4 regions of the Arthrobacter sp. Sr24 genome follow, and region 3 is predicted to be linked to each of the others. Evidence: riboswitches for the same ligand, from Rfam matches in the RefSeq annotation. Region 3 holds a riboswitch; each other region holds the start of a gene.
The links. A riboswitch is a leader RNA that binds a small molecule or an ion and turns the genes downstream of it on or off. The one in region 3 is predicted to bind cyclic di-AMP.
Positions count from the first base shown of each region.

Region 1: linked by a shared signal. The riboswitch ahead of ACX80D_RS09920 (M23 family metallopeptidase) and the one ahead of ACX80D_RS10495 (aggregation-promoting factor C-terminal-like domain-containing protein) in region 3 are both predicted to bind cyclic di-AMP.
Region 2: linked by a shared signal. The riboswitch ahead of ACX80D_RS06320 (M23 family metallopeptidase) and the one ahead of ACX80D_RS10495 (aggregation-promoting factor C-terminal-like domain-containing protein) in region 3 are both predicted to bind cyclic di-AMP.
Region 4: linked by a shared signal. The riboswitch ahead of ACX80D_RS09795 (M23 family metallopeptidase) and the one ahead of ACX80D_RS10495 (aggregation-promoting factor C-terminal-like domain-containing protein) in region 3 are both predicted to bind cyclic di-AMP.

Region 1 covers NZ_JBTNDB010000012.1:60,677-68,459, reverse strand. Annotated here, with positions in the region: gene ACX80D_RS09950 (hypothetical protein) at 1-15, shown strand, start outside; gene ACX80D_RS09945 (DUF305 domain-containing protein) at 289-522, shown strand; gene ACX80D_RS09940 (F510_1955 family glycosylhydrolase) at 626-1,510, shown strand; gene ACX80D_RS09935 (cytochrome c biogenesis CcdA family protein) at 1,515-2,264, shown strand; gene ACX80D_RS09930 (vitamin K epoxide reductase family protein) at 2,310-2,981, shown strand; gene ACX80D_RS09925 (DsbA family protein) at 3,086-3,796, shown strand; gene ACX80D_RS09920 (M23 family metallopeptidase) at 4,025-4,816, opposite strand; cyclic di-AMP (ydaO/yuaA leader) riboswitch at 4,822-4,990, opposite strand; gene ACX80D_RS09915 (hypothetical protein) at 5,417-5,881, shown strand; gene ACX80D_RS09910 (copper resistance CopC family protein) at 5,969-6,589, opposite strand; gene ACX80D_RS09905 (DsbA family protein) at 7,446-7,783, opposite strand, start outside.
Region 2 covers NZ_JBTNDB010000006.1:109,516-117,298, reverse strand. Annotated here, with positions in the region: gene mobA (molybdenum cofactor guanylyltransferase) at 1-151, opposite strand, end outside; gene ACX80D_RS06325 (NlpC/P60 family protein) at 238-1,059, opposite strand; cyclic di-AMP (ydaO/yuaA leader) riboswitch at 1,064-1,274, opposite strand; gene ACX80D_RS06320 (M23 family metallopeptidase) at 1,417-2,226, opposite strand; cyclic di-AMP (ydaO/yuaA leader) riboswitch at 2,237-2,485, opposite strand; gene ACX80D_RS06315 (metal-dependent transcriptional regulator) at 2,599-3,294, opposite strand; gene serC (phosphoserine transaminase) at 3,573-4,700, shown strand; gene ACX80D_RS06305 (DUF3027 domain-containing protein) at 4,846-5,430, opposite strand; gene ACX80D_RS06300 (cold-shock protein) at 5,442-5,822, opposite strand; gene ACX80D_RS06295 (hypothetical protein) at 6,020-6,259, shown strand; gene ACX80D_RS06290 (helicase-associated domain-containing protein) at 6,294-7,783, shown strand, end outside.
Region 3 covers NZ_JBTNDB010000013.1:79,092-86,874, reverse strand. Annotated here, with positions in the region: gene ACX80D_RS10515 (SixA phosphatase family protein) at 1-185, opposite strand, end outside; gene ACX80D_RS10510 (winged helix-turn-helix domain-containing protein) at 266-1,102, opposite strand; gene ACX80D_RS10505 (MFS transporter) at 1,820-3,094, opposite strand; gene ACX80D_RS10500 (MarR family winged helix-turn-helix transcriptional regulator) at 3,094-3,579, opposite strand; cyclic di-AMP (ydaO/yuaA leader) riboswitch at 3,809-4,005, shown strand; gene ACX80D_RS10495 (aggregation-promoting factor C-terminal-like domain-containing protein) at 4,010-4,774, shown strand; gene upp (uracil phosphoribosyltransferase) at 4,882-5,520, opposite strand; gene tadA (tRNA adenosine(34) deaminase TadA) at 5,543-6,040, shown strand; gene ACX80D_RS10480 (hypothetical protein) at 6,233-6,376, shown strand; gene ACX80D_RS10475 (hypothetical protein) at 6,354-6,542, shown strand; gene ACX80D_RS10470 (DNA glycosylase AlkZ-like family protein) at 6,508-7,704, opposite strand.
Region 4 covers NZ_JBTNDB010000012.1:33,371-41,153, forward strand. Annotated here, with positions in the region: gene ACX80D_RS09785 (DUF3105 domain-containing protein) at 1-633, shown strand, start outside; gene lgt (prolipoprotein diacylglyceryl transferase) at 1-1, shown strand, start outside; gene ACX80D_RS09790 (hypothetical protein) at 665-910, shown strand; gene ACX80D_RS09795 (M23 family metallopeptidase) at 1,396-2,217, opposite strand; cyclic di-AMP (ydaO/yuaA leader) riboswitch at 2,223-2,422, opposite strand; gene ACX80D_RS09800 (hypothetical protein) at 3,205-3,603, shown strand; gene mobF (MobF family relaxase) at 3,600-7,151, shown strand; gene ACX80D_RS09810 (hypothetical protein) at 7,153-7,701, shown strand.

The DNA of each region.
Region 1 (7,783 bases), on a different contig from region 3:
ATTAACAGAACGTAAACCTAAGAATCGACCGGTGGAACTCACTGGTCCTCATTGATGCGCCCTCGACAACGAGGGCACCTGCGACATGTTGAAAAGCTTAGGAAAAGGGGACCGTTCATTTTGAAAAAAATCATTAACCATGGCAGTCACTGTCGTTGCCGTCATGCTCGTCAAGACCGGGATTGATCCACAGATCATTGCACTTGCGCAGGAAATCAGAGCAGCCCAGGACCCGGACAATGTGAAGATGACCGCCTTGGCTGGACGGCGGGGGGACATTCCTCCAAGATGTCCGGAACCCACTCCATGGACTTGGATAAACTCAACGCCACACAGGGTGCAGCGGCCAGCAAACTGTTCCTGACTCAGATGATTGCCCACCACGAAGGCGCTGTCGAGATGGCTGAAACAGAAACCACTGACGGCAAGAACGCTGACCCTGTCGCCCTGGCCAAGAAGAGCATTGTTGCTTCCCACGAAACCGAAATCAATCACATGAAGGACTTGCTCACCTCCTTGTAGTACCCAGGCAAGCCCACTCACGCCGGCGGTCCTCACCGCCTGTGGACCGCCGGCGACCTCCTTTCTTCAGTTCGTCTTTCGTCCTCATTTTTTGGAGTACCCCTTGAAACACCGCCCCATCCTTGCTCGCGCCCGCAACCCCTTTGCCGCTATGCTTCTGTCGCTGCCCCTGCTCTTGGTGGGATGCTCAACTGCAACCCCGCCGACCAGTTCCGCCCCCAACACAGCTGAGGGTTTCGGCCATATCCATGGCATGAGCGTGGACCCGACCACCACCAAGATCCTGCTGGCCACCCACGACGGGCTCTATGACACCACGGCGAATGCCCCTGTCAAGGTTAGCGAGACCACCATCGATCTGATGGGCTTCACTGCCGCAGCAGAACCGGGTACCTTCTACGCCTCCGGTCACCCCGGCCCTGGTTCATCCCTGCCCAATCCGGTAGGGCTCATACAATCCACGGATTCCGGAAAAACGTGGCAGGCGGTCTCCAGGGCTGGCCAGTCCGACTTCCACACACTGACCATCAGCGGTGAGGCACTGGTGGGTTTCGATGGTCAGCTGCGCACCAGCACCGACGGAATCACCTGGACCACCTCAGCAACGACGTTCACTCCCACCGTGCTGGCAGGCAGCCCGGCTTCCACGGTGGTATTGGCCACCACCCAAGACGGCCTACAGCGCTCCACCGATAGTGGAACTACGTGGCAATCTGTACCGAAAAGCCCGAATATTCAGTTTGTTGCTATTGCCACTCCCAGAGAAAAGGCCCCCACCAATGCGGTCGGTGTCGCCACGGACGGCAGCGTCTTCCTCTCCACCGATACTGGACTAACGTGGGCCGCCACAGGAACAGTCACTGGCCAGATCGAGGCCATCACCGCAGTGGAGGGCAGCACCGGGAAACCCACCATTTGGGTCTCTACTCCCACCGGTGTCCAAGTCTCGACCGACAGCGGGAAAACCTTCCGCCCGGTCAGTTCGTAACCCGATGAACATCGGAGAGTTCTTCGCCACCACGGTAACCTCGGGCGCCCTGCTTATCGCGATACCACTAGCCTTGATCGCTGGCATCGTTTCGTTCATGTCGCCTTGCATTCTGCCGCTCGTGCCCGGCTATCTCGGCTACGTTTCCGGCCTAACTGACCCCAACCAACCAAAAAACCGACGACGTGTACTGGCAGGGGTTGGACTGTTCATCCTTGGATTCGGAGCCGTATTCACGCTCTACGGCGCCGCGTTCGGAATGATGGGCTCGTGGCTCCTCCGCTGGCAAGACCCGCTGATGCGCGTGCTGGGTCTTGTCGTGATTGTTATGGGTTTGGTTATGTTGGGGAAATTCTCCTGGCTTCAGCAAGACCGCAAACTTGCCATAACCCGTCGCACCGGATTGGGCGGAGCGCCACTGCTGGGTATTGTCTTTGGCCTTGGCTGGACACCTTGCATGGGACCCACCCTCAGCGCCGTCTTAGCATTGAGCGTTACTTCTGGCAGCACCTGGCGAGGCGCCCTGTTGGCCTTTGTCTATTGCCTTGGTTTGGGCATACCTTTCCTGCTCGTCGCCCTTGGGCTGGGGTGGGTATCCACCATCTTGGGCTTCGTCCGCCGACACATTCGCATCGTCAACATCGCTGGCGCCAGCATGCTGATCCTTCTCGGTGCCCTCATGGTCACCGGCCTCTGGATGCAATGGATCTACCAACTGCAAAACCTCGCCGGCACTTTCCTGACACCAGTATGAACACCATCCCCATCAGATAAATCGACCTGAAAGACTCCTGCTCCCATGACTACCAACCCCGCTCCTACCGGGAAGATGAACTTCGGCGACGAACCCGCAGCGGGTCCGCCACAACAGTCCGATCTTTCAGGACTGGTTCGCAACAAACCGTTCGGCTGGTTACTTCTCATCACCGGAGCCATCGGCTGGCTTGCCTCTTGGGCCTTGGTTCTGGAAAAACTCGAAGTTCTCAATGACCCGGGCTACGAAACAGTCTGTGACATCAACCCGTGGATTTCGTGCGGAAAGGTCATGCAGACGTGGCAAAGTTCCATCTTTGGCTTCCCCAACATGTTCATAGGAATCGTTGCCTTCGCCATCATCATCACCACCGGAATGGCACTGATCTCCGGAGCAGTATTCGCACGCTGGTACTGGATAGGACTGCAGATCGGAGTAACCCTCGGCTTTGCCTTCGCCACATGGCTATGGTCCCAAGCCCTGTACTCCATCCACGTCCTGTGTCCCTTGTGCATGGTCGTCTGGGCAGTCATGATTCCCCTGTTCATTTGGCTCACTATCCGCAACATCATGCAGGGAGCCATCAAGGTCCCCGCCCAGGTGGCACGATTCGTCGGTCCCGCTGGGTGGCTCCTCGTCGCCGTAATCTACTTGGGCGTGGCCGCCAGTATATTCTTCGCTTTCTCTCACGTATTTCTGAACACCCCAACGCTATAAAGCTTCAATCGAAAAGTCGGACAATACGGAGATAGAGGGCTCGAACCCTTTACCTACGGCAGTGAATCCGCCAACCACCACAATCAAGAAAGCAGTCAACCACAATGTCACAGAAGTCCAATAAAACGCCCCCCTCTGCCATCGACGGAGCCAAGAAAGCCCGAATAGTTCTATGGATCATCTTGGGGACGATCGTCGCAGCCGCACTCATCTGGTACGCAGTCCTCACAACAATCCAGCCTGCCCCCAGCTCTGCCCCGGACGCGACCCCGCAGCCTTCCGCCGACGTGCAGCTCGTCCGCGAGGACAGCCACAAACTCACGACACCTGCCACAGAGAAGGCTCAGCTCGTGGAATTCCTCGATTTCGAATGTGAAGCCTGCGGTGCCATGTATCCCGTAGTAGAGGAAATGAAGAAGGAATTCGGGGACCGGGTAACCTTCATCAACCGCTACTTCCCGCTACCCGGGCACCGAAACTCCGGCACCGCCGCTTTGGCGGTTGAGGCCGCCGCGCAACAGGGCAAGTATGAGCAGATGTACAACAAGATGTTCCAGACACAGAAACAGTGGGGAGAGCAGCAAGAAACCAGGGCACCCCTGTTCAGGACGTTCGCGCAGGAACTGGAGTTGGACATGGCCGCCTACGATGTCGCGGTCTCGGATGAGAAGACGAAAGACAGAATCCGTAAAGACATCGCCGATGGTAAAGCCCTCGGCGTGACAGGCACACCGACCTTCTTCCTCAACGGCGAAATACTCGAACTCACCAGTGAAGCAGATTTCCGCCAACAACTCACCGAAGCAGCACAATAGGCGCCCGCTCGCCACGACAGCGCTTACCTACCTCGACGGCGCTGGCAGGCTGGGTATATCTTCCATGATCTGAGCCGCATAAGGCTCACCCTGCCCTCGTTCCAGGACGGCTACACTTTTGGGGCCATGCCAGGGGCGGTCCGTCCATGGGCTGGCCACGCGAAAACTGGTCGTACCGCTCCGGACCGGTCACAGTCCGGAGCGGGGTGATGCCACCCCGGGGCCGTTTTACAAGAAAGGATCCGGGTTGACGGTTTGACCGTTGAGCATGACTTCAAAATGGAGATGGCAACCGGTGGAGTTCCCCGTTGTACCAGCCCCGGCCACCTCGTTTCCCTGAGTGATTTGCTGTCCGACGCTAAGTCCGATGCCAGCGAGGTGGTTGTAGGTGGTTTGGATCCCGTTGCCGTGGTCGATGACAATGCGGTTTCCTCCCCCGTAGGGGCTCCATCCAGCTTCTGTGACTGTTCCGGAACCGGCCGCGAAGACCGGGGTATTGCATGTGGCTGCCAAGTCCAAGCCGGTATGCAGCTCTCCGCTGGCGCCCGAGAGTGGATTGGACCGATATCCGAAGGGGGAGTTAACGCTCATGGCCGCCAGCGGCGGGCGCAAAGTCGCTGACGAAGTCTCCGGCGTCGTCGCCACTGGGGCCGGCCGTGCAGCTTGCAGCGGGCTGGCCTGGGTTTGGGCGGGAGACTCCGGCGGTGCCGGTTTGCTGGTGATGGCTGGCGTATCGAAACTGATGGCCGCGTCCTTATTGGCAGTCACCTGCGGGATCTCTTTCGCCGCTACGGCTGTGGCTGATTTTAAAGTGTCGGGGGTGTGGGCAACGCCAGCGTGAGCGGCCGTCAGAGTGACAGCCACGATGAATCCGGAGGCGGCGACGGCGCTAAACCGTCGCCCGAGACGGCCAGGCTTCGACACGGAGATGGGAGGCCTGGACCAGTGGTGTCCCAGATTTCGGGGAGGCGGGGCGGGCGTTTGGGCACGGCGGCGGCCGTGTTGGCTATGGGACTGCATGGTGGTAATCCTCTCGCGCCGATGAAGTTAGCTGTCGGATTCGGGCGAGAGATCAGCCCGGCACACCTAAGGACCGGACGCTTTCACGGTGGTCGGTTCAGTGTGCTTCACCCCAAGGTACGCAAGCGCACCGCTGGTGGGTCCTCCACCCCCGCCTAGGAGCTAATTGAACGTGGACCGCCGGCGGGGTTTGGCGAAACGGCACACGGGCATATCAATTCAGATAAGCCTTGTTTGGTGAGTTACTGCCGCTGCGTCGGTTACAGAAACACGGTACGGATGGAAGCTGGCTGTCCCTGGAGATGGTCAGGGCTGCACCATCGTTTCCGCATCGTGCGTATAAACCTCGGATTGAGCGATCCGACGGCGGTAGTATGAACATATGCTCATATGTCTTATATTTTCGCTTAGTAATCTGGGCGGAGCCTGTGAGGGGCAAATGAGCACAGAGCAATGCGTTGACCGTGCGTAGATCACTTGATTCAACAAGTGTTTTCTCTGCCCTGGCATCAGCGCCGGCCAACGTGGATCTACCCAACGTCGCCCTGAAGACGATTACGCTCTACAGCTCTCTCCAGCGCCACTCTCCCGTAAGGATTCATGAACGATTCAGCCCCAGACCCCAACGCAATGCCAGCTCCGGCCACCCTTAGTGGGGAGGACGTCGGCGGAGCCAAAATGCCTCTGGGCGTCCGCCGGCTTTTACTCATCGGAGGATTCTGCATTCCTGTGGGCTTCATCGCCACAGCCTATTTCTTTGGAGCCCAGCTGTTGCTTGCAGCGGGGATCGCGGCAGTGGCAGTGGCCTTCTCTTATCAGGGCGGCCATCGCTGGTTCGCGGCGTGGTCGCGGTTCACAGCCTTCAGTGGAGCAGCCTGGTTGTTGGTCACTGTCCTCTATTGGCTCGCCATCATCTCAGCCGAATCATCGGGCTCCCGTACCTCTTTGCCGACCATTCTCTTCGGTGTCGGTGTGGGTGCCTTCGTTGTTATGGCCGTTAGCGTCCTTGGAGGTTGTGTTTCTCGATATCTCAATAGCCGTCGCACGGCGGACGTGCGCGAATAAACGGCCGATCCCTGAGAGTTTGCCCGGGAATCGGCCGTTCACCGTTAACGTCCGAAGGACGTGTTTGAGAACGCCAATGGGCCTGCTCTAGGACGCCTCGGTTTTACGCAAGTTTCGACGAACGATGATCAACGTTACAAGTGCGGCAGCCAGGATGGCGGCCGGTATGCCGATGGCCAACACCAAAGTCCCAGCGTTGGATGCTGCCGGTTCTTCGGCGGCAGTTCCAGCTCCGGTAGTGGCCGTAGGGCTCCCCTCGGCCGCAGCTTCGGTTGGTGCTTCGGTTGGCGCTTTCGTGACCGCCGTAATCTGTTTCGGGTCTTCTACAGTGAAAGCGTAGTTCCCCTCAATGGGATGCCCATCTGAGGAAACTGCACGCCACAGCACCTTGTATTGTCCATTGCTTCCCGGAGTAATGGCGGTGGAGAGTGTGGGGCCCTGGATGGTGACATTGCCGTCGCTGACGGTCTTTCCTTCTCCGTCGGTGACGGTGATGATACTGAGTTTCAAACTGTCGGAATCGGCCGGGGGATTGGACAGTGTCAGGGAGACTGAGCTGGGAGCGACGGCGACTGTGGCATCGCTGGCTGGCACGGTGGACTCGAGAGCGTCATGGGCAAGTGCGGGGGCGGCTGCGAAAGCCGGAATGAGCATGGCCGCTGCCAAGGCCAGACGGAGGCGGTAGCGTCGAATGGGGCGTGTTTTCATCGTGTATTTCTGCAATTCTGTTGTGTGGTTCACTGGATGATTTGTCAGGCTAGTGCCAAGGCGTTCCCCGCGTTCCCCGCGTGCTCCTCGTGGCCGGACGTCGTAGCACCCACGTACAAGGAAACGTCCAGGAATCATGGTTGCCGCTACGGAGGGCCGGGCAGGCTACGCGGGCAGACGCGCTCTCCAGAGAGGGGGACCACGCATAGAAGGTTTGCCGAGATACCTCCATCGCCGTGCGAATGCGCCGTATTGTTGAGGCAGGGCGCGGAAAGCTGGAGCAACTGAAAAAACTTCTGGGACCACAATCAGCGGACAAAGCCAGCGTGCAAGCGCCCAAAGCGCCGCCTCGCCCCACGCCAAGACCAGTGCAGCGACGATGGTCCCAGCGGTGTGCAAGGTCATCATAAGTGGCGAATCCGCGGCCGTGAGGTGCTCATGCGGGACCGTTGCGATTGCCGTCCTCACGATGGCGTGATGTGCCCCATTTTCGAACGAGACATCGCGGTCCCGAGAAAGTGCGGAGAACGCATAATGCAGGAAAGTCTGGCCCGCGGCCAGGTACACCACGAGCACCGGGACAGTCATTTTCCTACCTGCCAGGAGAACCGCGGAGAGGAAGACGACACAGGACAAAGCAGCCAGAATTGCTGGTGAGGGCAGCTCGCCTCCTGCCATCAGGTGCGCTGCTGCAGGCAATCCCAGGACTGCTATAGCAATAATCGCTGCCCGGGGAAAACGAAACGGTGCGCCAGCTGGAGACATGGGGAACTATTCCTTTCCGGGCGGTGCGGTTTCCAACCATCGAGAAATACCGCAGTGGGGTGGTCGTGTGAGCTATCGGGGCGAGCGGGGCCTATTGTGCTGCTTCGGTGAGTTGTTGGCGGAAATCTGCTTCACTGGTGAGTTCGAGTATTTCGCCGTTGAGGAAGAAGGTCGGTGTGCCTGTCACGCCGAGGGCTTTACCATCGGCGATGTCTTTACGGATTCTGTCTTTCGCCTTCTCATCCGCGACCGCGACATCGTAGGCGACCATGTCCAACTCCAGTTCCTGCGCGAACGTCCTGAACAGGGGTGCCCTGGTTTCTTGCTGCTCTCCCCACTGTGCCTGTGTCTGGAACATCTTGTTGTACATCTGCTCATACTTGCCCTGTTGCGCGGCGGCCTCAACCAATCCGACTGTCTTGGATGTGT
Region 2 (7,783 bases), on a different contig from region 3:
TGGCGAGGATCCCAACGACGGCATCGAGCGTTCGCGCTAGGAGTGTCTGACCCCCAATCAGCAATCCTGCTTTGGCCACGCCACCTAGCCGACTTGATCGGCCGCCAGCCAGAATCAGGGCATGAAGGGGGCCAGGCGCCGTGTCAGTCATGTACCCATGCTATAGATCAACCTTGCTGGGTTTAAACGCTAAAGCCCCGTCGAAAGACGGGGCTTTGAGCAAAAAGCGGGTGATACTTAGTGGCCCACTGCAATGAAGACAGGAGCGGAGGCACCATAAATGGAAGCACCGGCGATCTTGGTGGTTCCCTGGTAGCCACCGTGAACGGCTTGGCCATTGCCAATGTAAACAGCGATGTGGGCCAGACCCACACCACCATCTGCATAGTAGATCAAGTCGCCGGGCTGAGCTTCGCCCTGAGAGACCAAGCGGCCCTTGTTCAGGTAGTCGCCAGGCCAGCCAACCCAGGAAATGCCAGCTGCAGAGAGAGCGTTGCGAACCAGCGCAGTGCAGTCCTGACCAATGCCAAGCTGAGACAAGGCAGCGCTGGCAATGATTGCGCCAACTCCGCTTGCAGCCTGCTGAGGTGCGACAGGCTCCGGCTCGGTGACGCTTACGGCCGGCGCTGCTGCTGCTGCAGCAGGAGTCGCAGGAGCTGCTGGAGCTGCGGCGGTTGCTGCTTCAGCAACCGGTGCTGCAACTGCAACTTCGCTGGACTGTGCCTCTACAACTACCGGCGCTTCAACAACAGGAGCCGGGGTGGAGGTGATGGTGGGGGTGGCGAAGGAAATCTTCACCGTTGAAGCTGCCGTGATAGCGGAAGCGAGTTCCGTGTTCAAGTTCAGCGTAGTGGCACCGTCCGAAGCGCGCTCCACGGTGGGAGTTGCGGCGTTTGCGGCGATACCGGATGTCAGTACAAGTCCTGAAGCTGCTGCGATGACAGCAGCCTGACGACCAACCCCGCCGACATTGAAACTGACGGCTTTCGTGAGGGTGGAGATCGGACTGGTCTTAACAACCTCGGCGCGGTGGCGCCCGAGGGCAGTGTTTGAAGCCAAGAAGGATTCCTCTCCCAAAGCCTGCGAGGTAAGCTGTCGGATTCGGATGGGAGTCACCCGGCCGCTCCACGTTGATCCACTCAAGGAATTTCTCCCTTGCCAGTGACTAAACGCTTCGCGGCTTCACCCCTAGGGTTTCGCAAGCATTCTACGAATCCCGATTATTGGTTCCCCCGCCCCTGCCAGACGATTGATACGAACGGACCATAAGCAGTGGCAGAGCTAGGCAATCGGCTTATGGGCGCCCACTTGATTCGAAGTTGGCGCGATTACGACGGTACAACAGTTTTTTCCCAATGTCACGTTAAGGTCACGGTCGTGTGACTAAGTCGTAACTATAGAGCCCCTGTGGGGGAATTAAAGCCAGCCCTTAGGATCGACAACTTCGTCGTCGATGATGACCTCGAAATGCAGGTGGGGGCCGGTAGAAGCGCCTGTGGAGCCGCTGAGGCCCACTACGTCGCCGCGTTCAACCTTCTGGCCAACCTGCACTAGGTTGCTGCTCATGTGGTTGTACGAGGTTGAGAGGCCGTTACCGTGGTCTACAACCACGCGGTTGCCTCCACCGTAGCTGTGCCAGCCTGAGAAGGTTACGGTTCCACCGGCGGCGGAGAGCACTTCAGTGCCGCTCGCGACAGCGTAGTCCTGACCGGTGTGGCGTTCATCGATCTGGCCGGTAATGGGGCTGATGCGGTTACCGAACGGTGAACTTTCCACCAAGGTCACTAGGGGCGCCGAGAGGGTTCCCTTGGAGGCCTGGAGGGTCACGTTGGAGGCGTTGACCTTGAGGGTTTGCTTGAGCTGTCCATCTGGGTTCAAAGCACTGCCGATTTCCGGAGTAGCGAAGGTGATGGGGATCTGCGCACCTGCTGTGACCTGCGTTTCCGCGGAAACAGCTACTGCAGTATCCATGTGGAGGTCTTCAGAAACCTGCGTGGAAGGAAGCGTAACAGCCAGGACTAGACCCGTGGCTGCCATGGCTACGCCCATTTTTTGTCCGGCGCCGCTGGCGGCTCCGGCACGCAGCATCTGGGCTACTGCACTGCTGGTGGGGGCAGTTGCCCGTTCTGCAGCAATTGCTTCCCGGCGACTACCGGGCACTGACAACAGCTCATGTGTTGCCAACGACGACGCACGACGGCGTCCCCGCACTTTGACCTCTGACACTAAAAACCTCTCTATATAAAGCACCTGCGAAGTTAGCTGTCGGATTCGGATCAGAGAGTGTAACTTTTGATCCGGCCCACGCTCTTTGGACACAGGCATAGCCAAGGCGCAGTCAGCGTTAGGGCTGCGTCATAGGTAGTGCCAGTGTTGCGTTTCGAGTGTGAGCTTCACCCCAAGACGGACCATTGGCCCGTCGAAAGTGGTTCCCCCGCCCTTGCCTAAATGATTACTGTCCATGCTGCGAAGGCAAGGTTCGGTGTCGCAGTACGGTAACGCTTTGATTACGGCGTCAGATATTTACTATACGGCACAAGCGGTAAACGTAATAATTCCGTTACCTTATTCATCAATAGTGGAGTGTCAAAAAGACGGTCAGCTCATGGACACGAAAACGTGCGATGCGACCTCGGGCGGGAGTTCCAAGGCACCCTCAATTCCAGGCACCCGCACGGAGATGTACTCCCCCACTTGTTCCAAGGAAATCCGGGCCCCTGGGCGTAATCCACCCTCGTCCAATTGGAGCAGAAGTTCGGGCTCCACTTGTATCCTTTCGGACAGTCTGTGAATAATGACTTCCTGGCCCGCCGAGTAGCTAGTCATAGCCTCTACTAATGTGACCAAGCCCGCAGCAAAAACGGGAGCTACCTCACCTCCCAGCTCTTCCAAGCCCGGGATGGGGTTTCCGTACGGTGATTCATTAGGGCGTCCCAGCAGATCAAAAAGACGCTGCTCCACCCTCTCGCTCATGACATGTTCCCAACGGCAGGCTTCTTCGTGCACAAAAGCCCAGTCCAGCCCAATCACATCTGAGAGCAACCGCTCCGCGAGGCGATGCTTGCGCATGACCCGCGTTGCTTTGTCGCGGCCTTCAGCTGTCAGTTCAAGGTGCCGATCACCGGAGACGATGACTAGGCCATCGCGTTCCATGCGTCCAATGGTCTGCGAAACGGTAGGGCCCGAGTGGTGCAGACGCTCGGCAATACGCGCCCGCAAGGCAACAATGTTCTCTTCTTCCAACTCCAGGATGGTACGCAAGTACATTTCAGTTGTGTCGATCAGATCTGCCACGGCAACGACCTCCTGTTATTGGGCAAGGATTAAGACATAAAGCATCCTCTCTACGTTAGCCTGCTTGCGCCCCTGCGGGGAAACTGTCCCGGCGGCACCAAACATGAACAGCGGGCCGAAACGGACGGTGGGATCGGGGCAGAGATAGTGCAGTTGTATTAAAACCCATATTGCGGAACTGTTGGCTCTATTTTTCTTCTGCGCGCACTTCTACGGCAGAATTGGCAACAGCCCTTGGCTCAAAACACCACTTCCATCGCTTAATTTTGGAGCAACTCGTGAGCGAATCCACGCCCCTCACCATCCCTGCACACCTGCGCCCGGCCGATGGCCGCTTCGGCGCCGGGCCCTCCAAGGTTCGCCCCGAGCAGGTAGCGGCACTCTCCGTGGCCGGCGCATCCTTGCTTGGCACCTCCCATCGCCAAGCCCCGGTCAAGAATCTCGTAGGCGATGTCCGCAGCGGTTTGAAGCAGTTCTTCAACGCACCCGACGGTTACGAAGTAATCCTCGGCGTTGGCGGCTCGACAGCTTTCTGGGACGTGGCAACCTTTGGCCTCGTAGAGAACAAGGCCCAGCACCTTTCCTTCGGCGAGTTCGGCTCCAAGTTTGCCGCGGCCACCGATAAGGCTCCGTTCCTGGCTGCTTCCTCCATCATCAAGGCTGAGCCCGGGACCCGCCCGGTGGCCGTAGCTGAAGCCGGGGTGGACGCCTACGCCTGGCCCCAGAATGAAACCTCCACCGGAGTTGCAGCCCCTGTAAAGCGTGTTGCTGGGGCCGACGAGGGCTCGCTGGTCCTCATCGATGCGACGTCCGCAGCAGGAGGCTTGGCCGTGGATGTGAGCGAAAGCGATGTCTACTACTTTGCACCGCAAAAGAACTTCGCGTCCGACGGCGGCATTTGGCTCGGCCTGTTCTCCCCCGCAGCGCTCGAGCGTGCCGCACGCATTGCCGCTTCCGACCGCTGGGTTCCGGACTTCTTGAACCTCAAGACCGCCATTGACAATTCACTGCTGAACCAGACGTACAACACCCCTGCACTCTCCACTCTTGTCACTCTAAACAACCAGGTTCAGTGGCTCAACAGCAACGGTGGGATTGATTTCGCTTCGGCACGCACCGCTGATTCCGCAGGCCGCTTGTACACCTGGGCCGAAGAATCCGCCGTGGCCACCCCGTACGTGGTGAACCCGGCAGACCGCTCCAACGTCATCGTCACCATTGACTTCGACGAGTCTGTGGACGCGGCCGCCGTGGCCAAGGTGCTGCGCGCCAACGGCATCGTGGACACCGAGCCCTACCGCAAGCTGGGCCGCAACCAGCTGCGCATCGCCACCTTCGTGGCCATTGATCCCGATGACATCACCGCACTGACCAAGTGCATTGACTACGTCATTGAGAACATCTAGTTCCAAAGAACCACAAGATAAGGCCGCTACCCATCTCGGGAAGCGGCCTTATCTTTTACCTACAATTTTTGACTACCGTTTCCTGACCACTGTCTTCGGGCTACCGTCTTCAGGCACCCCGAGCACACTCACGCCAAGACGTGTTTTAGTGAGTCTCGGCTTCGTCGTGACTCTCGTCCGCGTCGTCCGCGTCCTCACCGTCAGCATCAGCACCGTCGGCGTCAGCCTCAAAGCCTTCGTCGCTATCAGTAGCCCCGGCATCGTCTCCGTGGTCATCGGTGGCGGCGTCAGCTTCGGCGTCGTCCGCTTCTGAATGAGTCTCAACAGCGGCGGGCTCATCATCTTGCTGGTCCTCTGGCCGGACACGCTCTGCCCACGGCACCCAGGCGGGCGCCAGCACGGAGTCCTCGGTAGGCAACATGCCCACCTCGTTCACCGTGGATTCCTTGCTGCGCGATACCCGGCTCAGCGAGGCGAACCAGACCCAACCGGAATAGCCGGGCTGACGGGACTCAAAGAGGTGAGTCACGCACCGAACGCCTTCGCTGCGTGCGCCGAGGTGCTTACCGATAGCCCAGTCACTGGCGATGCTCGCCACCGCTGCACGCGCCGTGTCCACGTCAGCGGCCAAGAAAGCGTCAGGTTTGCCCACCCGCCACACCGGAACACCGGGAAGTGCTGTGGGATCGGTTGGCGCTTGCTCGTCTGAGGTACTGGAAATTTCGGTCATGGTGGGCACCGTTACGCGTCGAAGTTGTCGGCAACCTTGCGCAGCGCAGCAGCAATCTTGCTTGCGTCACCGTCAGGATATTTGCCGTTGTTGAGGGAGCCAATGGAGTGCTCAAGCAGCGAGACCAGGTCCTGAACAATTGGGGCCAGGTCACGGGCGGGCATGCGCTTAGCCTTGGCCACGGAGGCGCTGCGGTCAAGAATCTTCGCGGCCATGGCCTGGGCGCCCTTGCGTCCGTCGGCCACACCAAATTCCATGCGCATGCCGGGCTTGATGTCGCCGGCGTCGGCGGGCAGGGCGTTGGCTCGCAGGAAAACTTCACGACCGTCGTCGGCCGCGATGATGCCAAAACCCTTTTCGTTGTCGTACCACTTCACTTTGCCGATAGGCACTTGCTTACCCCTTATAAGTTGAATGTCGCGAACTGCTTGCCATGCTGTGCGGTTGCTCTACGCCGTTCCCGATCCCGGGAATCTGGCGGGCGGTGCCTGCAACAGCAGGTTACGCAGTTCTACTGGGTACTAGGTTACCGTGTCGGGGAAACACGCGTGGCTTTGTGCCTCACCTGTCCGCTGTTAGCGTTATGTTCATGAGCCCCCATTTTTCCGCCCCACAACGCCTTAATCGCGGTTGGCAGCTGTTCAATTACACCGCTATGGCGTTGGCCCTTGCCGCCCTGATTGCCCTGATCGTGGTTTTGGTCAGCAAATGGGTGGGCGGCGCCCCCTGGCCAGGCTTCAATTGGATCGCCATGATCGCCCTCCCCGCAGCATTTTTGATGATGGGCACCAGCGTCCTGTACGCCGTGGCCGCCCGCCGCCGACTCTGAGCCGCCCGCCCCTTCCATGGGCACTTTAGAATCCATGGGCTCTTTGCAGGACTTTGCGGCGAGCTTGGCTGACCGCAGCGACTCTGAACTGCTCCGCCTCTTTTCCCTGCGCCCGGACGCGATCACTCCCCCGGTGGCCAACTTCGCCGACCTCGCCAGCAGACTCTCCACCACCGCCAGCATCAACCTCGCGCTCGATCAGCTCAATCTCGCGCAGCTGCGCGCCCTGAGCAATGTTGTTCGCGGCGGTGACAGTTCTCACGGTGCTCACGGTGCCGAGCTGTATTCGCTCCATGAGTTAGCTTTGGTCCTCCGGACTGATTCTCTTCTTCCTTCCCTGTTTCCTTCCCTGAAGCACGACGCCGGCACGCTCCTTGTTGCGCCCCTCGCCGCCGTGGCACTCGCGTTGGCCAGCGAGGACTCGCTTCTTGGGAGCACGCTGCCTGATTTTGCTCAGGCACCTCAACCACGGCTGACCCCTGTCTCTCCCTCGATGCGCGACAACGCTGTAGGCAGCGCAGCCGAAACGCTCTTACGCACCATGAACGAACTGTTGGAGCTGGTGGGTGGTGCTGGTGCCGGGGGCTCAGGACTTGGCGTTCTGCGAGATGGCACCCTCGGTGTCCGCCCGGTGCGTGAACTCTCGAAAGCCCTGGGCCTAGACACCCAAAGCGTGAACTTTCATCTGGAGCTGGCCGGCGCCGCACACCTCTTAACCTTTGATGAATCCGCGCGCTGCTGGCGCGCCAATGCCCCGCACAGCCACGCCGCGAAGTGGAGCACTCTGGAAAGAACCGAACAATGGCTGGTTCTCGCTCGGGCATGGCTAAACAGTGCCCGACCGCCCTCGGCTCTCCTCAAACCACTGGCCCCTTACCACCCTCCCCGTCACGCGCGCCGATGGCGCCGCCAGCTAGTTTCGGTCACGGCGTCTCTCTCGGCTGGCGCCTCGGCAACGAATTCGGCGGCACCAGTTTCGGCCGCACCCGATCTGGACTCGGTGCTCGCTGCCATGGCTTGGCAGCATCCGCGGCAGACCGCTGCCCTGAGCCATCAACTCCCAGCTCTGTTGCACGAGTTGGAATGGTTGGGGATCACAGGTGCTGGCGCACTCAGCTCCCCGGGCCAAGCAGCCGCACGCGGCGACGCTGCTCTCGCAACCGCCGCCATGCACGCCTTGCTGCCCGCCCCAGTGGAGAACTTTGTGCTGCAGGGCGATCTCACCGCTATCGCACCGGGCTTCCTGGACCCTGCTATTGCCTCAACGCTCAAGCTTATGGCGGTACCCGAGGGGCGCGGAGCTGCCGGAATCTTCCGATTCAGTCAACGCTCATTAGAGTTTGCCGCCGCGTCTGGCATGAGCCGTACCGACGTGCTCGATTTCCTTCAGCAACATTCAAGCACTGCTGTGCCACAATCCTTGGAGTTTCTCATTGTCGAGGTATTCCGGAACCATCCTCAGGCAATTTCGACACCCCCGCCAACAACCCCGCCGTCCCCACCAGCAGCCCGGCGACAGGTGGC
Region 3 (7,783 bases):
CGCAGCGCCGATGAGACCAGGATGAAATCGGGCACCACTGCGTTCTCCACCATCCACTGGCCCGCCAACGGCGCCTCGTGGTGCCCGCGCTGTGCCAGGGGCCGGTCATGGTCTTCCACGTTCAGCGGAAAGGCCGCCTTGGAATGACGCATCAAGATCAGCCGTTTAATGTGGTGTTCGCTCATTCACTCAGTTTAGTGACAGTTAAAGCAGTACGACGGCGCCCGGCCCACCTGGGTGAGCAGAACGCCGTCGTACATGAAAATCAGATGGAGTATTCCGGGGCGGCCCAAACCACTACTTCGGGGTGCTCGTAGAAGCGGTAACCTTCGCCACGGACGGTGCGCACGGTGTTGGCGAGGCGGCCTAGCTTCGAGCGCAGTCGGCGAATGTGTACGTCAATGGTGCGCTCGTTCGGAACTTCGTCAGCGTTGGACCAGAGACCTTCGAGGAGTTCGTCGCGGCCCACGGTGCGGGTGCCGTTTTCCACGAGGTAGTTCAACAGTTCGAACTCCTTGAAGGTGAGATTCAAGGTGTCGCCGTCGAGGTGGACTTCACGACGGGCAAGATCGATCAGCACGCCGGTGGGGCGCTGTTCGGCGGGGGGAATGCGGACGGCTTCGGCGCGCTGGCGGCTGGCCACTGTGGGGTCTCCGAAGGTGGAGCGGACTACATCCAGCGCGGTTCCCACTGCATCTGAGGGAGCAATCGCCACTGCAGCATAGCTCTGCGCCTGCGGCACTAGACCCTGGGCATACGTCCGAATGTCTTGAGCAAGCTTGGCAAGTGAGGTTCCGGCAGCTGCCGCAGTGTCCTCATCCACGCCCACGTAAAGCACGAACCCGCGGGCCACATTATCGGGACTGACGCCACGGAGGCTATCCGAGCCGGCCCCTGCAATCACGGGCGTGGGAGCCGTCATGGGGTTGCTGTCTGTGGCCGGAACTGCGCGCAGACGAGCCGCGGCGTTGCCTGTGTCGGAACGGAATCCGAGGTGTTCGGGCTGTGCGCTGCGAGTTGAAGATCCCTGGCCGGTGTTGCGAGCAACAGCTTTGGCGGCATTGCGAACTGAGATGTGGACGTAACCAGATGCTACTGACATTGAACTACCTAGGTGTATGGCCGTGTGACTACGGCGCGAATGCTTCCTAATGGTTCTGCCCCTCCAGAACCATGTTGCCTTGTATTCCAAGGCCGACCCAAGGGCCAAGACTTATGCCTGCTAAGCCGTACATTGCTTCACATGTCATCTGCGGTGCTGCTATCGGCAGATGTTTGCAATGATTGCTCTGTGCGGCGATAAAGGCTGTGAGTTAGGCCTGCATTCGACAACCACGCATGAACCGTCCGGTGTCTCCTAGACGGATACTTGCTGTGGGTGCAGAACTTACTGAGTGGGTGTTCACACTTGCCAGTGTCCTACGTAACAAAGCGAACTTGCAAGTAACAAAGGCCCGATACGTCCAGCATGTGAGATTGTGATCCAATTTGTGAGCAAGCTAATATTGTTGCTTTGCTCTCATTTTCGGAGGAAATAACGGGATTGGCCAAATTATTACTTGTACATGCGCTGATAAGCATTGTTTAATTCGTCATTTTGATCATTTTTGGCAAAATAGTTTTCTCGCTCTTAAAGCACGTTCTAAACATCTCCCGCAAGTCACTCCCTGAACGCAGCTTCCTCCCAGAGTTTGACGCTAGGTGAACAGAAGTTTACGAACCAGTGAGGAATAGAGACATGTAGGCCAGCAGTTGAAGCGCCGGTCCCACGCGGGCCGGCACACACCCGCCGCCCCCTGATCCGGCAGCCCCAGGCCGGCTATCCGGCGGTACGGCGCAGGCCCAGCACGGGCCAATGCGGGCGCAGGCCCTTAATCTGGTCCCGCAGCCTGACGTTATTGCGCCGATTCATCAGGATCAAAGCAGCCAAGCCCGCAACGAGGGCAACAACCGCTGCCAGCCCCAAGGACCAGCGCGCCCCAAATTCAGTGGCAATCCAGCCCACCAGCGGAGCACCAATCGGCGTCCCGCCCTGCAAAACAACCATGTAGACAGCAAGTACCCGTCCCCGCATGGCCGCATCGGTGGATAATTGAATGGTGGTGTTGCAGGCATTCATGAACGTGAGCGAGGCGAGCCCCACGGGCACTAGAGCAATTGCATAAAGGACGTAGCTCGGCATGAAGGCAGCCACCGCCACGGTGATCCCGAAGCCAAGGGCGCCGCCAATGATGTACAGCATCCGTGTGTTCTTGCGGCGGGCAGCCAACAACGCCGCCCCCAACGTGCCAATCGCCATAACAGAGCCCAGCAGCCCGTACTCCCCCGGCCCCAAATCAAATACGGTGGTGGCCATGAGCGCGTTAGTGATCTGGAAGTTCATACCAAAGGTGCCCACTACGAACACCAGAACCATGATCATGAGCAGATCGGGCCGCTGCCGAATGTACACCAGCCCTTCACGAATCTGCCCCTTGGCGCGGGGCACATGCACCGCCGGGACGAGCTGATCGGCCCGCATCCGCCACAGGGAGAAAATGACTGCCGCAAAGCTGGCGGCGTTGATCAGGAAGGCCGGTCCCGTGCCAACCAGTGCGATCACCAGCCCGGCAACACCGGGGCCAGCCAGCCGGGCCAGGTTAAAGGAAGCGCTATTAAGTGCGACGGCGTTGGGCACGTCTTCTTTAGCGACCACTTCCGAGACAAACGCCTGCCGCGACGGAGCGTCAAAGGCGCTGGCAACTCCCAGGAGAAGCGCTAGTGCATAAACATGCCACAGTTGTACAGACCCTGTGACCACCAAGATTCCCAACAAAAGCGCACAGATTCCCATGGCCGACTGGGTGATCAGCAACAGTTTTCGTTTGTTAACCCGGTCTCCCAAGAGTCCGGCGTATGGGCCTATGAAAATAATGGGCAGAAATTGCAGGCCCGTCGTGATGCCCGCGGCCGTTCCTGAGTTATTGGTCAAGACCGTCAAGACCAACCAGTCTTGGGCCACGCGCTGCATCCACGTACCGATATTGGAGACCAATGCACCGGTCACCCAGAGCCTGTAGTTGCGCACCTTGAGCGCTCTAAACATTGAACTCATTAGGCGCTCATCTCCTGCAGGATCAAGGCCGCCTCGTGGAGCGTGTTCCGTTCCTGTGGCGTGAGTGCAGCAACTCGTTGCGCCAGCCACGCAGTGCGCAACGACCGGGCGTAGTCAAGGGCCGCACTGCCGGCAAGGGTAATACTGATCAGCACTTGGCGCTTGTCCTGGGGGTTTTCACTCCTGCTGACGAAATCAACTGCCACGAGGTCATTGACGATCCGAGTCATGGACGGCGCCTGAATTTGTTCCCGCGAAGCCAGCTGACCCACCGTCCGGGGCCCCTCCCCCAACCCCGCCAGAACCGAATATCTGCCTGGACTCAATTCCCCCGTCGCCGCTTCGGCCCGGAGCCGCCTGGAAGTTCGCATGATGGCCACTCGCAGTTCCGCGGCTAAGTAGCCCGGATCTTGAGCGGCGGAATTTGGGGCGCCGGTACCTGCCGTGACATCTGCAGCGGCCGGTTGGGTGGAATGTTCAGTCATGGATGCTCAGCTACCTAGCTACACAAGTTTCGTATCTTCTGCTTCAAACCCTAGATCGTTAGCAGTGCTAAGTAAATGTCATACTGGTCACTCGCGCTAGCACCAGCCAATAAAGTTGCCTACTACAATGCTCGTTACCAAAATGTGACATATGGTTTCGGTTCGGTTACTCTCGCTAGAGTGCCTCTTGAATCATTACCGGTTCTGGCATTAATGGATGGTTCGCCGAGCTCTGCCGCCACCCATTTCCCTCAAGATCCATGGCAGAGACGGGGGACCCAATCTTTCTGGGCCTTCCCATTATGGAAGCCCTTGGGGTTAAGCCAGCGCAACGTCAACAGGCAGTGAATTCTGCCTCTCGAGGATGCGTGGCCGGATTCTCTAGTCCGTTCCCGACAGCTCACCTCGCAGGCGTAGAGAGGCACCCCACATGTCTGCAGCACCCCAGCGCGGCCGTCGTCGCGCAGAACCAGCAAACCGGCCCTCATGTCGCGACCTGGCTACCGCTCACAAAGATAATGCCCGGAGTCATGCAGCCACACCGCGCGGCGTTGCTGCCGTCACCACCACCGCCAAATGCATGGCTGCTGTAGCCGTTGTCGGCGCTCTGATGGCTGCCGGATCGGTGGCTTCGGACACCCTGAACCCTGTGGCAGGTGCCACCGACACGAGCAATCTGGTCGCAGCCATTGATCAGGGTACGCCTGCTGTTGTCTCGGCACCGTCGGACGCAGCCATTAGCTTCTCCGGGATCAGCGTCAGCTCCAAGCCTTCCCCCGCAGCCACAGCTTCCACAGCTTCCACAGCTACGGTGAAACCTGAAGCCGATGCGGTCACGCCCGTGGCGAGCCCGGATGCAGCCCCGCTGACCCACCCCGTTGCCGTGGATAACCCCGCCGCAGCGAAGGCTTTCGCGGCCAGCCAGCTAGGTTCCCACGGTTGGGGTGCAGACCAGATGAACTGCCTGAACCTACTCTGGGAGCGCGAATCCAACTGGCGCACCACGGCCGAGAACGCCTCCAGCGGCGCCTACGGGATCGTCCAGTCGTTGCCAGCCAACAAAATGGAAAGCGTCGGATCCGACTGGGCCACCAACTATGAAACCCAGATCCTTTGGGGCCTGGGCTACATTGAGGGCCGTTACGGATCCCCCTGCGGCGCCTGGGGCCACTCCGAATCCGTGGGTTGGTACTAACGCAGCTACCGGGCCCGCCGCTTACGCAAAATGCCACCCTTTGACGTTATTGCCATAGTTCAAACCCTGGCAATGACGTCAAACGGTGGCATTTTTCAAAAGTTGGTTTAGTCCACGACGCCGTAGAGTCGGTCGCCGGCGTCGCCGAGACCCGGAACAATGTATGCGTTCTCGTCAAGGCCTTCGTCGATGGAGGCCAAAACTACGTGAACGTTATCGCGTCCGCCGTGGGCTGCTTCGAGCTTGGCGAGGCCTTCGGGGGCTGCCAGCAAGCAAATGCAGGTGATGTCCGCTGCGCCGCGATCGAACAGGAACTTGAACGCCTCAATGAGCGTTGAGCCGGTGGCCAGCATCGGGTCCAAAACGTACACCTGACGGCCGGTCAGGTCTTCAGGAAGACGCTCGGCGTAGGTGATGGCCTCGAGAGTTTCCTCATTGCGGGCCATACCCAAGAAGCCAACTTCAGCCGTGGGTAGAAGGCGGGTCATACCTTCGAGCATGCCCAGACCGGCGCGCAGAATCGGCACCACCAGCGGCGTCGGCTTCACCAAACCGGTGCCAACAGCACTGGTCACAGGCGTCTCGATGTTGACCGGCTCCACGCGTACTTCACGTGTTGCTTCATAGGCCAGCAGCGTGACGAGTTCTTCAGTCAGCTGACGAAAAACCGGTGACGGAGTGTTCTTGTCCCGCAGAACGGTCAATTTGTGGGCAATAAGCGGATGATCCGCAACGAATACGCGCATGAATAAAAGCTACCATTGAGCCGTGTCCAATTCCTCAAATTTACCTAGAATCGAGACCACTACCACGGCCTTACATGCCCAGTGGATGGGTATTGCCCTTGCACAGGCACAGCAAGCCCTGACGACGGCGGATGTGCCGATCGGCGCAGTCGTGCTTGGACCGGACGGTGAAGTTCTCGGTTTGGGGCGTAATGAGCGTGAAGCACATGGGGATCCCACAGCGCACGCAGAAGTCGTAGCGATCCGCGAAGCTGCCGCGAAATTGGGCGAATGGCGGCTGAGCAATTGCACGCTTGTGGTCACCTTAGAGCCTTGCACCATGTGCGCTGGAGCCATTGTGCTGGCACGTATTCCCAAGGTGGTTTTCGGTGCTTGGGACGAGAAAGCAGGAGCCGCAGGATCAGTCTTTGACGTGCTGCGCGAACGCCGACTCAACCATTGGGTGGAAGTCTTCCCCGGTGTGCGCGAGGAGGAATGCGCCGCGCTCCTGAAAGATTTCTTCGGCAGCCAGCGGCTGTGACGGCATAACGCATGAGATCCGCTGGATTTCTAGCGCCCCCGAACTCTCTGGTGCACCTACGCGGTTGTTCGTTCCGGTGTCATCGCACCAGTCCACGTTGTAAGGGTAAGCCGAGACCATTGCTTGGCCGGGGACGGCAGTTTCGGGGATGACGAGCTCGGAACTGAACGCGCCGGCGTCGTTCATGGGGGCTTGGAGCTCCAGAGTTTTGGTTCCCGAGGAATCCAAGACCTCAATGTGTATTTGGGCGGTGTCCCCGTACCGCGGATCGCAGGTGGCATCCTTGGCCTGAACGGTGAGGCTGTCGCCGGGCTTGGCAGCGACGGCGCTCAGTGAGAACGGCGGCGGCATGCAGCCCGAGCCCGTCGGCGCCGTCCCACGCGGCCCCGAACAGCCAGTGACGGACGCCCCCGTGACCAGCACTGCCGCAGATACCCCCGAAACCCGCGAACACATTTTGCGCATGGTCAAACTCGCTTTCCGTAGCCTGCTGCTGCGTTGAGGGCGTCGATCCTTTTCTGTCGGCTGGCGGGGGAATCCAAACTGTAGGAACGGAAATCTCCTAGGTCCTCGCGGATGAATGCCTCAACCTCCGCGATGCGCTGCTTGACGGCGGCCGTAGGTGTTTTGAATGTCCAGTGGGCAATGCGTTCCTGGCCGGGATCGTATTGCCACAGCCCAATGATCTGGCCCCGATCAACGATGGGATGATCCGGCAGATCCGGCTGCAACCCATTCCCATCGTTGAGAAGTGGCGATGCCTGATCCGCCGCATCGAGCGCGTCGGCAACATTGCGACGCAAAAGAAACAAGGAGTCCGTTCCGGCCAGCAGCTGGATTTGTTCCTCCGTTGGGACGGTAAACGCAGCGGCCGCGTCGATATCCGAAGGCAGCATCCACAACCCCGCCGGATCCACAATTGTGGACTCCACAGCCCCCACTGCTGCGAGCGCAGCCTTTGTTTGCGCCACTGTAAACGCGGTGAACCACTGGCTCTGTTTCAGCGTAGCTCCGCCGGTCCAGCCCAGATAGTTTTCCATGAGCTTTGCCCGCGCCTGTTCTGGAGTTTCCTGCGTAACGGGCAATCCCCAGGCAACATAGGCGTAACGCTGCTGGTTCAGACGGCCCTTGATGGGCACGCGGCGGATGCGCCCATCGGCCTGCAGCAGCCCAAGCACCGTGGGCAGCGTTGTGGAGGCACCTTTCTTTTTGCCCTCCTCGCCCAGACTGCGCACGGCATCACCGAGCTGGTCTTTGAGTTGTTTCGGATCCAGGGGACCGCCGGCGCTTTGGAGCACTTTCAGAGTCTTGTTTGCCAGCGCATCTACCTCAAAACGTTCGACGCCGAGCTTGTCTAACACTTTCACCGGCACCTGGGCCGCGTCTTGACCAAGGGACAGTGCCCAGGGGTAGTCGCGCTCCCCCAGTACATAGGTGCAGCCGCGCGCCGTCGGAAGTTCATGAATGCGCAGGGCCGCCACCTCGGCGTCAGCTTGCTCACGGCGGATGCCTGCGCGGGCGAAGAGTGTCAGGTAGGGGTTGGCGCCCCCAATGGAGCGTGCCCAGCCGCCTGTGGCCAAGACATCCGCGGCGTTGCTGCCCGCAAGAGATCCGTCGAGACCTTGTTTATGCCAGCTATAGGCACGCTGCGTTGCACTGTCCATGAGGCCATCTTGCCCTATCCATTCACGATTTGTTCGGGGCTGAGGAAGCTCATTTTTGTTGTACGGCTTTGACCCGGTA
Region 4 (7,783 bases), on a different contig from region 3:
AGCAGCCCAGCAGAGCGCCAGGCCGAACGCCAAGCAAAGATCGATGCCGTTTTTGCTGCACATCGGATAAAACAGCACCGCAAGAACCTCTTCTTATACGGTGGCCTTGGTCTGCTGGCCGTTGCCGTAGTCATCGTTGTGACACTCGTCATCACCGGATCCATTCAGGCACGCAACGAGACGGCCGCGGCGGCCAAGCAACCCATCGCCGGAGTCACGACATACCCGAATCTCACCCGAAAACACGTCCAAACCCCGGTAACCTATACGCAGCAACCCGGCGTCGGCGGGGACCACGCCGCGACCTGGACGAACTGTGGAATCTACACAGATCCCGTCAACGAGCAGCGGGCCGTGCACTCCCTCGAACACGGAGCCGTATGGATCAGCTACAAGCCGGACCTCTCGCCGTCCGCAGTGACCACACTGACTGCCCTAGTCAAGGGCAAGCCCTATGTCCTCCTCAGCCCCAACGCGGGCCAGACTGCCGCCATCACGGCAACTGCGTGGGGTACGCAACTGGACGTCCCCGATGCTGATGACACGAGGCTGCCCATCTTCATCAAGGCCTACAGCATGGGTCCCCAAACTCCGGAGCCCGGGGCCCCGTGCTCCGGCGGCTCGAACGGCTAGGCAACCCACTACGCAACTTTAGGAGACACCCATGAAAAATCCCGTCACCGGCGATGATGCTGCGAAGAACTACCGTCATCATCGATTCCTGGTCAGGGTTGGACAGGTAATCATGGCCCTTGGCTTGATGGTTGGACTCTCGCACTGGATAGCCCACGTTGTCATGACCGGCGGTCCGCCCGGTATCCAGGACCTGTTTATCGGCTACCCCACTGCGGCGGTGTTGATGATCGGTGGCGCTGTTTTGGCCGGGCGTGCCGCTCCTAAAAGTAGCTGATTTGCGCGGACTAGACTTTCTCGTCAGACAGGACCACTTGATTGTTGGTTCACGAAGCAATTGAGGGCAGCTGATTGCCCAAAGTGTCAGCTAAGGGTCAATACTTGCCCGGGTCCTACACGGTCCCGGGCAAGTATGATTCAGGACGCCAACGTTGAATTTCCCCGCTGGCAGCTGGCAGGCCCAATGAAGGGCGCCAGGCCGGCTTGGTTGCCTCCTGATTAGCCTGGGAACTGCTTACCCTGATCTGGGCGGACCTGCACAGCTTCGGCGGCTTCCCGCGAGCGGCCTTATCCATCCGTCGGCTCCTTTGCCTGCCGTAGTCGACGGGCAACGCTATCGTAGTCGCCTGATTTTCCACACCCGAAGTCCTATCGCCCGGGTAACCGGCAGCCTAGAAACTCGACGAGAACACCGCGCCAATGATGGCCGCAGGGCAACGTTCACTCAAAGCCATGCCCCGGCAGCAATCCATCATGACGTCCTTAGATGAAGGGCGCCGGATCGACGGTCTGTCCATCAACCACGACCTCAAAATGCAGATGGCATCCCGTGGAATTGCCAGTCGTTCCGACTCCAGCTATGGCAGCCCCGGCATTGACCTGCTGGCCGACACTGACCCCAATGGAGTCCAAATGGTTGTATGTGGTCTTGATCCCATCACCGTGGTCGACAACGATTCGATTTCCGCCACCGTACGGGCTCCACCCCGCCTCAGTCACGGTACCGGCGCCTGACGCAAACACTGAGGTGCCACACGCGCCAGCAAAGTCGATCCCAGTGTGCAGTTCCCCTCCCGCCCCAGTCAACGGATTAACCCGATACCCAAAAGGCGAGGTGACCGTCAGCTCAGCCAACGGAGCACGGAGTCCTGAGGACGGCTGCGCCGGCGTTGACTCTTCTACTGGCGCCGCTCCTGGAACTTCCGCGGGAAGGGGGGCCTCTTGGGCACCCGCCGGGTGCAGGGCACTCGGCGGCGTTGGTGTCTGAGCTGGCTTACTGGACACCAATGGTTTGGCGAACGACACCACGACATCCTCATCCGCCGTCACTGTCGGTTGCACTGAGGATATAGACGCACTGGCGGTCACTGCGGGCGAAAGATGACTGGTTTCAGCATGGGCGGCAGGAAGCGCTGTCAATGCAATGAATCCCGCTGCTGCCACAGCCAATGCCAATGATTTCTTGCCCGTGAAAGACTCGGGAGCCACATCGGGGGCTGACGCCCAGTGACGTCCTTTGTTCTCCGTGGTGATGAGCTTTGATTTGGTCGCGCGACGGCGTCCGTGCTGGCGGTGGGCAGGCATAAATAGGGTCCTCTCAACGCCTACGAAGTTAGCTGTCGGATTCGGGCGAGGTATGCCCGGCCGGCCCAACGCTCCGCCACACAGGCAGTGATTCGTTGAACAGGCTTCACCCCAAGGTGCACCAAGGCACCGATCGTGGTTCCTCCGCCCCCGTCACGAAAATGAACGATCGCGGACCGCCGACGGGGTTCGGCGAAGCGGGCCACGAAATACCCATTAGGGGTATATATTTTCTTCAATCCTAACGGACACGAGCCGAAAGTTATAATTTCGTTACAAATGAAGTTTGGAGCCCTAGCCAACCCGCCTTGCCGCCACTGGCTGGCCACCGGTCCGTGGTCCCATACACCCAGGATCAGCACCATTATTGGACCCGCTGAAGATAAAATGCTCTCAATTGTCGGCCCCCGCAGTCTTCTACAGGTTCGCGGTCTGACCCACGAAATGATCCGACTTCAGGCGGTCAGGCCAAAACCGCACTATGGCCAACAGCCTTCGTCAACGACCACCTCTGGTCAGGATGCACCCAGCCGAATACGGCTGGCTCCGCCCATCCACCGATCATCTCCAGACAGGAAATCCAGTGCTGCATGGATCCCGCATGCGGCATTCCCCTGCACCACCATCATCCCGCCTACTTTCCCTTCGCCCATCGCTTCAACCAGATACCACCAAGGCCAGACCCCTCAGCAAATCCACCCGGCCCCCACCCTGCCGCTGCCCCACCCAGAAAATCCTTACACGTCTGGCACCCAAGGTCTTACCCGAGGCGGGAAGTCCCACGGGCAGTAGTCATGGGTGAGGACGCCCCCGCGACCATGAGTCTGTATGTCTACTCAAAAGTGCCCCCAATGTCACGTCCTTTTTGACCCACGTCGGTCCACTCAGTTGTACTGTTCAGCCGAGTGCTCTGGGCGATACCGCGAGCGCCGTCGTCGAGATAGGCGACGTGCCACAGCGCGAATAACTTCTCAAACGCTTGTCGCCGTGGAGCGTGCCGATGGGAACGCTCGCCTGCTGCTTGCTGAGAAGCGGCATGAGCGCAGCCTGCACTCCGAGGCATCAGTTGTGGTGACCAAGTTTCAGGAAACGGTCTTGGCGCGAGACAAGGTCATTGATGAGCAGATAACTCGGCTCCAACTTTTGAGCGCCAAGTATTTTGATCAGTCCGGGCAGCTTGCTGAAGCCAAGGCAGCATGTACCGAGCTGACGTTGGAGGTCTCGCGGATCTTGAAGGACCGGCATGCTGACGTGCAGGACCTGATGCAGATCGCGGTTCGCATGCTCCAGCTCACCGACCATCTCGGTATCCCCCTTGATCGTCCGACTGCGGATATCTTTCTCCGCCGCGGCTGGAATACGAAAATTCCTGCAGGCTCACGGTGACTGTCTCCATCGCCCGCCTCACCGCTCACAGCGGGGTCAAGTACCTGCTGAAGACCACCATGTCCGACGACGTTCACCTCGCCTCGGGTCATGCCACCAATTACTACATGAAGGCTGGCACCCCTCCTGGCAGGTGGCTCGGTCAAGGACTTGCTGGCATCAGTCGCAAGCCCTTGGATCCAGTGAGCTCAGGTGATGCCAACGCGGTCTTCACACATGCCGAACATCCCAACACCCACGAGCCGTTGGGGCGCCATCATGGCCAAACGACTGTGGCCCATCGCAATGGCGAGGACGTTCAGCGCTATGCTGTTGCTGGCTTCGATCTAACCTTCAGCGTTCCTAAGTCGGTCTCGACGTTGTGGGCACTGGCCCCACAAGAGGTTCAACGGCAGATCCTCGCCGCGCACCATGAGGCCGTCAACGAAGTCCTGGCATGGTTGGAACAATCTGCCATTCACACTCGCACTGGACGAGGCGGCGTCGCCCACGTCGGAACCGTCGGCGCCGTCGCTGCGGCCTTTGACCATTGGGAGTCCCGCGCCCGCGATCCCCAACTCCACACGCACGTCGTCATCGCTAACAGAGCGCAAAGAATCACCGACCAAGCGTGGGCCACATTAGATTCGCGAACCCTCTATAGAGCCACGGTAGCCGCCAGTGTGCACTACAACGGGCTCCTCTTTGACCGGCTGCAAGACAGGCTGGGTGCAGTTTCTGGTTTTCGAGCCCCGGCTGGTCATGACCGGAATCCGCGCCATGAGTTGGTCGGTGTGGATGATGCCTTGATTCAGGAGTTTTCCAGCCGTTCGCAGGGCATCAATATGGAGACTGATCGCTTGATTGCCGAGTGGGAGAAAACCCACGGGTCTGCCCCCTCGGCCACCACCATCATTAGATTCCGTCAACAGGCAACTCTCTCCACCAGGCAAGCCAAAGAGACGAACCCTCAACCGTTGGACAGTCTCTCTGCGGGGTGGCGCGACCGCGCCGAAAAGTTGGGTTTCGATCCAGCGCAAGTCCTGCGCCACACCATCGATCGTTCCCATGAGCGGCCCGTCACCGTCGCCGACCTGACGGCGCCTTGGGTGACCGCTGCTGCGGCCGCATCACGGGAAGCGGTGGCCAGACGGAGAGCCACATGGAGCCGCTGGAACCTGCTGGCCGAGGCAGAACGCATCTGCGCCGAAATCCGGTGCGCCACCAGTGTCGACCGCCGCCACATGATCGACGCCGTGACCACCGAGGCAGAATCACAGTGCGTCGCCCTCAACACTTACCGCTACAAGATCCCGCTCAACGCCGGGAATGACATCGCCTTCGCCGGCCACAGCGTGTTCGAATTCCCCGGGGCCCGCCTCTACACAGACGCGAGCATTCTCGCCAACGAACAACTCATCATGAACACCAGCAAGAACGACGCCGGACCCTCCATCGCGCCCAACCTCACCGACACTCTCCTCACCACAAATAGCGCTCACCCTGGTAGCCCGGGGCTAGCTGAGGACCAGGCAGCAGCAGCGCATGAGGTGCTGTGCAGCGGGAGGTTCCTGGACGCCGTCGTAGGTCCTGCGGGGTCAGGGAAAACCACCACCATGGCTGCGATCCGCCAGGGCTGGGAAAAGGTTCACGGGGCGGGCAGCGTCATTGGGCTCGCCCCGGCGGCTGCGAGCGCCGATGTCCTTGGGCGCAAGCTGGGGCTGGCAGCGGAGAATGTAGCCAAGTGGCTGTATGAGTCGGTTGGTCAAGGTGCGGCCATACGGACTGAACAGTTCCATGATCTCGAGGACGCTGTTGCACAGCAGTCCTGGCAGCAGACCAGGAGTGCCCAACGCATGGCTGGCCTGGCTATGCGTCAGCAACAATGGTGTTTCCGGCCAAACCAGTTGATCATCATTGATGAGGCGTCGATGGTTTCCACTGTGCAGTTGGCTGCGCTGGTGCATCAGGCTCAGGATGCCGGTGCCAAGATCGTGCTAGTTGGCGACCCAGCCCAGCTGGACTCGATCGACGCCGGCGGGATCCTGGGCTGGCTGGACAGGCAAGGCCAGGCTGTCCAGCTGACTAGCATCCGGCGCTTCAACCACCTATGGGAAGGACCAGCGTCGTTGCTTTTGCGTGCAGGTGATGTTGAGTCGATCCAGAGCTACGCCACCCACGGACGGTTTCGTCATGGCGAATACACGGACATGATCGATCAGGCTTACCAGAGGTGGGCGGCAGATTCCGGCACCGGCTTGGAGTCAATCCTGATCGCTCCTGACAATGAATCCGTAACGGCGCTGAATGAACGGGCACACGCCGAACTCGTAGACCGGAAGGTGGTTGATGCCACGCGTGTGGTCCGCCTCAGCGACGGACTGAGCGCAGGCTGTGGCGACACCGTCATTGCGCGTAAGAACGATCGCCGCCTCAAGGACGACGCTGGCGATTTCATCCGCAACGGAACCCTCATCAAAATCACCTCGAAGCCGAATCGCGACGGCTCCATCCATGGTCGCCGTCTGGATACGGGCCAGAGCATTCGTTTGAGCTGTGAGTACCTGGCGGAGTCAGTGGAGCTGGGCTATGCGACCACTGCACACCGTTCCCAAGGCATTACCGTCGACACCAGCCACACGGTTCTCACACAAGGCTGCCTGACACGCGAGCTCTTCTACGTGGGCATGACACGAGGGCGGGATTGCAACACTGCATACGTCTGCGAAACCGACGCTGTCCAAGACCACGTTGCCCTCGACGCCGCCGAGCCCACGTGGCAAGGGATCATCGCCGAAGTACTAGCCGCACAGGGCGCTGAACGAACGGCCCATGAAGTAGGAGAAGAAGAACGGGAAAGTACCAACTCACTGCACCAGCTCGCCGCCGAATACGACTACCTCGCGCAAATCGTTGCAACGGAACAACTACGCGCCGCCGTCGAACGCACCCAACCAGGGCTTGCGGCCAGCCTCGAAGCATCCCCTTCCTGGGGCGCAGGAGTGGCTGCTTGGCGGCGCGCCGTGGCGGCTGAGCCACTCGCCGCGGCCGCAACGCTGGATCATGCCATACGACGTCCTGGCGACGCCAAGGACCTGATGGCAGTCATCCACGCGCGACTCCGCCAGATCGGGAATGCTAGGACTCCCGATGGCGAGGAATGGCTAACTGAAGACCTCCATACCAACCGTGCTGACGTGGCGGAGATGGTCAGGAAAGTGCGGAGCCTCGGTATTCGCCGGGTTCAAGAATTGAAAGCCAAGGCAGCTGCCGGGACCGAACCGTGGACCCGGAAGCTGGCAGCTACCCTTCCCGACAGCACCTCGGTAGCCGAACGCAATACCTTGCTAGAGCGCGTTGCCATCTATAGGGATCACTGGCTCATCGCTACCGATCCCGATCCATTGGGCCCTCCCCCGGCCGACTACGAATGGGAACGCGCCCGGGCTAGGGAGTGCCGCACCGCCGAGCTGGCGCGTCTACAAAGCGTGCCTGTGGACATCGATGCGACAAATGCTACTCAAATTGCTGCCCATACCACCCTTACCAATGTCGGATGGGAATTTTAGAATGAAAGCGGAGGTGGTTCCGGTGGAGGACAATCCGATGGTTAAGCCGGTGCTCAACAGCGCGCCGCTCGTGGTGCTGACTACGTTGACCGTTGTGTCGCTGCTGTATGTCGTCGCCATCATGGCTCTCGCATGGCCACCAGCCCCGAGTGTTTGGATCGCGCTTGCTGTAGTAGCCGTCATTGCTGGACTCGTCAGTTGGCGTTGGTCCCTGCGGATTCAGAAAAGGAGGCTGTGGCAGCAATTTGCCAACAGGCAATGGGAATACCTGACCCGTCTCAAGGGTGAGCAAGAAACCACCACTGAAGTCACTGTTCTCGACTTCCAGGAGCTTCAGCCGACCGGAGTATGGGCCACGATCCGCTGGGAAAAGTTCGGCTACATCCAACTCGCCTGGATCGAACCGTGCAGCTTCTCTATCTGGCCGCAAGCTGTTCTCCTTATCCGCCCTGACCCGACTCAGATTCAGGTGGGGGCACCATGGCCACAAACCTACTACGTCCGTTCGCATGCATGTCTGGCCATTGCACCCGCATTGCTCAGTCCTTAGTCGAGGCGATTAGGAAAGCTGCACGCGTCTTGGGTAAACATGGCCCTCTGTCGCCGAACTCCGACCGCGACCAGCGTTCATG